2 regions of the Chryseobacterium sp. Mn2064 genome follow, and region 1 is predicted to be linked to the other one. Evidence: riboswitches for the same ligand, from Rfam matches in the RefSeq annotation. Region 1 holds a riboswitch; the other holds the start of a gene.
The links. Region 1 has a riboswitch for thiamine pyrophosphate ahead of thiS (sulfur carrier protein ThiS). Riboswitches for the same ligand answer to the same signal wherever they lie in the genome.

Region 1 (2,474 bases):
CTAAAACAGGAGTGCCCATTAAAGGAGATCTGAAATATGGAGCTCCAAGGTCCAATCCTGACGGAGGAATCAATCTTCATGCAAGAAAACTGGAATTTGTTCATCCCGTTACCAAAGAAAATATTGAGATCATAGCTCCTGTTCCGCAGAATGACGCGATCTGGAGAGCTTGTGAAGAATAACATATCATAAAACTATACCATGAAATTCAAATCACTTTTATTAGCCACGTTGCTGGCTATGGCATCTTGTTCAGACAATGATGAATTGCCAGTTGATCATTCAGAACAGACGATTACTGAAAATACAAGTAAAATATCGTGGAATTATCCTGTTTTGTCACCTGTCTTTAATGGATTGGAACAAAATTATATGTTCGAATATGATTCTCAAGGTAGAGTTACTAAGAAAAATGGAGGTGTTGTACTGTCGTCAGGAGCTTCAGGAGGACTGAATCATTTTACGAATCTGATTTATACTAAAGTAACTTATACAGGAAATACTGCTGTCATAGATGATTATAGCTCTGATCCATCATTTAATGTTCAATTGAATGAAAGAAAATTTGATTTTGATAATCTTGGAAGAATCATAAAATCTGTCATTCCTTCAACTTATAATATCCAACAGGAAAAGCATTTGACATATACTTATGATACCTCAGGAAGGCTTATAGAAATTTTGACAGAATTCCCAAATTTGCCTTATGATTCTACAGATCCGGATGATTATGTTTTAACATTTCTAGAGAAATTCACTTATAACAGTGTGGGAAACTTAGAAAAAGCGGTTAGGGTAGAAAGACATAACAGTATGGTCTTTAAGACAACTCAGGAATTACAGTTTAGTAATTTTGATGGGGCTCAAAATCCATTTAAAAATCTTGGAATTTTTACAGATTATTTTTATTTGTCATTATCTAAAAATAATTTTCAAAAGCAAATTATAAAAGAGTTTGATTACTCTGGACAGGTAAGTTCTACAAAAGAATTGTCTTGGACCAACCAATATAATAATGGCCGCTTAAAGCTTTTTTACTAAAATATTCTTTGGTTTAAATATCAATAATGCCCGTTTCTGAAATTGAAATGGGCTTTTTGTTTAAAATCATTTTCAGATTTTGCCCATTCTGAAAAAATGTCTAACTTCGTCCCAGACTTTAGGGGTGTCTGTTACCAACAGACTGAGACTTTACCCTTTGAACCTGATCTGGATCATACCAGCGTAGGGAAAAGCAGATGACTTTTGCTGTGCATTCTATTGTACAATAATGGCCATTCCTAAAGTGTATATAAATCATTAGGAATGGAACTTATAATCAACCACACCCGAAAAACATTCGATGTACTTCCTGAAAATCTGGAAGCATTATTAGCTATTGAACTTCCCGGAAAGAAGAAGGGAATTGCTGTCGCTCTTAACAATCGTATTATTCCGCTGTCTGCCTGGGCAGAAACCATCCTTAACGACAAAGATTCAGTTTTAATCATTACTGCCACTCAGGGCGGTTAATTCTCATACTTAATACCAATATCTATGGCTCATTCAATTACATGTTCGCCATTTCCGAACTCAAAGAAAATCTACGTTGAAGGAAAAATTCACCCAATCAATGTAGCAATGCGTGAAATACAGCTTAGCCCAACCAAGCTTACCAATGGAAGTTTTGAAAATAATGCTCCGGTGACCATTTATGACACCTCAGGACCTTATACAGACGTAAATGCAGAAATTGATATCCAGAGAGGGCTTCCAAGAATCAGAGAACAATGGATTCTTGACAGAAATGACGTCAATATCCTGGAAGGAATCACTTCGGAATATGGAAAGGCCCGTTTAGCAGATTCCCGCCTTGATGAACTGCGTTTTTCATATGACCACAAGCCAAAAGTAGCACAGGAAGGTAAAGAACTTACCCAGCTTTATTATGCAAAACAGGGAATCATTACCCCTGAGATGGAATATGTGGCTATCAGAGAAAATCAAAAAATAGAACAGTTGGGCACCGTTTCAAAGGAAATGGCATTCCAACATGCCGGGCACAGCTTTGGTGCTAACACTCCAAAAGGAAAAATTACTCCGGAGTTTGTAAGAGACGAAATTGCTGCCGGAAGAGCCATTATTCCAAACAATATCAATCACCCGGAAAGCGAACCCATGATTATTGGGCGAAACTTTTTAGTAAAAATTAATGCCAATATCGGAAACAGTGCTGTTTCATCCAGTATTGAAGAAGAAGTTGAAAAAGCGGTGTGGGCTTGCCGATGGGGAGCAGATACGATTATGGATCTCTCAACCGGAAAGAATATTCATGAAACAAGAGAATGGATCATTAGAAATAGTCCTGTTCCCATTGGTACCGTTCCTATTTATCAGGCTTTGGAAAAAGTAAAAGGAGTTCCTGAAGATCTTACATGGGAAATATTCAGAGATACGCTGATTGAACAGGCGGAGCAGGGAGTGTCTTATTTCAC
Region 2 (2,474 bases), on a different contig from region 1:
ATAATTTTGATACTCATAATATTGGCCTTTTCGGTGCATCTGCAGGCGCTCACCTTGCATTGATGGCGGCCTACACTCCGGACAATACTTATATAGGTAATTCTGAGCTTTCATCTTATTCAGCAAAAGTTAATTATGTGATCGATCATTATGGACCGGCAGATCTTAATACACTTTTCCATACAAGATTGGGGACCATTCCTGTGGCTATGATCGGATTAATTTCCAAAAAAATTGTCACCCTGCAACAGAATTTGGTAAAAGGTCTTTCGGGATATGATGTGAAAAAAGATCAGGACAGAGCCATAGAATATTTCAAAACTATTTCTCCTGTTTATTTCGTTTCTGATGCAGTTACTACTTTGATCGTTCAGGGAAATAGTGATAAGATTGTTCCTTTAAGTCAATCCAAAAAACTGTATAGAAAATTAAAAAGAGCTAAAGTACAAACCTCCTTAATTGTTGTTGATAAAGGTGTTCATGGCTTTGGTACTACAGATAAAGCATATCTTGATAAACTTACAGATGAAATGGTGGACTTCGTTGTATCGCAGAAAAAGTAAAAAATATCATCAATACTTTATAATTTAAGTCATATTATTTTGTCTAGTTATAGCTTTTTATGTACTAAAAGACTAGACTTTGCATTAATCAATTATCTGCTGACTGTTTTTAATCAGGGAGATTTTTAATTTTTAACCACAGATTTCACGAATGGGCACAGATGATTGTGTTTTTATTAGATGGATGATAATGTCTTAATTGATAATATTGGTGAGATTAGTGGTAAAAGTTGACGTAAGTTTAGTTTTTTTTTACAGGTAAAAAGTAATGATTAAGATGAAAAGGTTGATCTATTTCTTTTTCAAATTCCTGTAGCGGTTTTTTGCCTGCTGTGATAATTTTTATACATTTGTTATGCTTTAGGGGTATTCTGAAAAGAATTGAGAGAGTCCCTTCGAACCTGATACGGCTTACACCGGCGTAGGGAAAAGCAAAATTACATTATCCTCTAATGTATCTTTTGTTCCGGATTTTTCCTAAAGCTATTTTTATTTTAATGATAACAATGGAAAAAATTCTCTGGCAGCAAGTTCAGCTTGTACAACAAAAATCTCCCCTGGTTCACAATATTACCAATTATGTAGTGATGAACAATACAGCCAATGCTCTTTTGGCTGCAGGTGCCTCTCCTATTATGTCTCATGCCAAATCTGAGATTAGGGAAATGATCAATATTGCCCATTCGGTAGTGATTAATATTGGGACTCTTGATGAATATTGGTCCGAATCGATGATTATGGCTGCAGAAACAGCAGATGTTATTCACAAGCCTTGGGTTTTAGACCCTGTTGGAGCGGGTGCCACTTCATTCCGCGATCAGATCCTACATCAGCTTTTACAATATCGCCCTACGGTGATCAGAGGAAATGCTTCTGAAATTATCGCTCTGGCTAAGATCAATACGACAGTTACCAAAGGGGTTGACAGTACCGCAGAAAGCAATGAAGCGGTGGACGCAGCTCAAATTTTAGTCAATCAATATAATACGATTGTCTGTATTTCTGGTGAAACTGATATTATCCTTAGCCCTCATCAAACTTTCTTTATTAAAAATGGACATCCTCTTATGACTAAGGTCACTGGCCTTGGATGTTCAGCAACAGCATTAATAGGAGCATTCATAGCATGTACAGAGGACAAAGCATTAGGCACTGCAGCAGCAATGGCATTGATCGGGATATCGGGAGAACTGGCTGTTCAGAAAAGCAAAGGTCCGGGAAGCCTTCAGGTTAATCTGATCGATAAGCTTTACAATATTACTGAAGAAGAATTCATCCGTCATTTGAAAATTGAGAAAAAATGAGCCTATCTTCCTTCCCTTACCAATTATACCTTGTGATTTCCGAAGCTGACTGTGCTGGAAAAAACTTTCTAACAGTTGCTGAACAAGCAATTTTGGGTGGTGTAGATATCATTCAGCTGCGAGAAAAAAATGACTCTACCGCTGTATTTCTTCAAAAAGCCCAGCAACTTCTCGAAATCACCGAGAAATACAATATTCCTCTTATCATTAATGATAATATTGAAGTGGCTGAAAAAGTAAATGCTGCAGGAATTCATGTTGGAAACAGTGACACCGCTCCTACTTATCTGAGACAGCAGCCTCTCATTAAAGATAAAATAATAGGGTATTCTATAGAGCACCTGATACAGCTTGACAATGAAGAAACTTCTTTTTCAGATTATCTTGGAATAAGTCCTGTATTTAAAACCAATACTAAAACAGATACTATCATAGAATGGGGACTCGAAGGCATCTCAGAGATTAGGCAACGCACAAGAAAACCTTTGGTAGCAATAGGGAATGTTCATCGGGAAAATGCAAGGATAATCATCAATGCAGGAGCAGACTGTCTTGCGGTAGTCTCGGCAATATGCAGCGCAAATGATCCCCAAAAAGCCGCATATGA

Region 2: linked by a shared signal. The riboswitch ahead of thiM (hydroxyethylthiazole kinase) and the one ahead of thiS (sulfur carrier protein ThiS) in region 1 are both predicted to bind thiamine pyrophosphate.

What each region holds. Positions count from the first base shown of each region.
Region 1 is NZ_JBMOUE010000006.1:150,408-152,881, forward strand. It holds gene ACL9RH_RS20315 (RluA family pseudouridine synthase) at 1-182, shown strand, start outside; gene ACL9RH_RS20320 (hypothetical protein) at 202-1,041, shown strand; TPP riboswitch at 1,152-1,248, shown strand; gene thiS (sulfur carrier protein ThiS) at 1,306-1,512, shown strand; gene thiC (phosphomethylpyrimidine synthase ThiC) at 1,537-2,474, shown strand, end outside.
Region 2 is NZ_JBMOUE010000005.1:84,303-86,776, forward strand. It holds gene ACL9RH_RS17975 (alpha/beta hydrolase fold domain-containing protein) at 1-563, shown strand, start outside; TPP riboswitch at 916-1,008, shown strand; gene thiM (hydroxyethylthiazole kinase) at 1,070-1,867, shown strand; gene thiE (thiamine phosphate synthase) at 1,864-2,474, shown strand, end outside.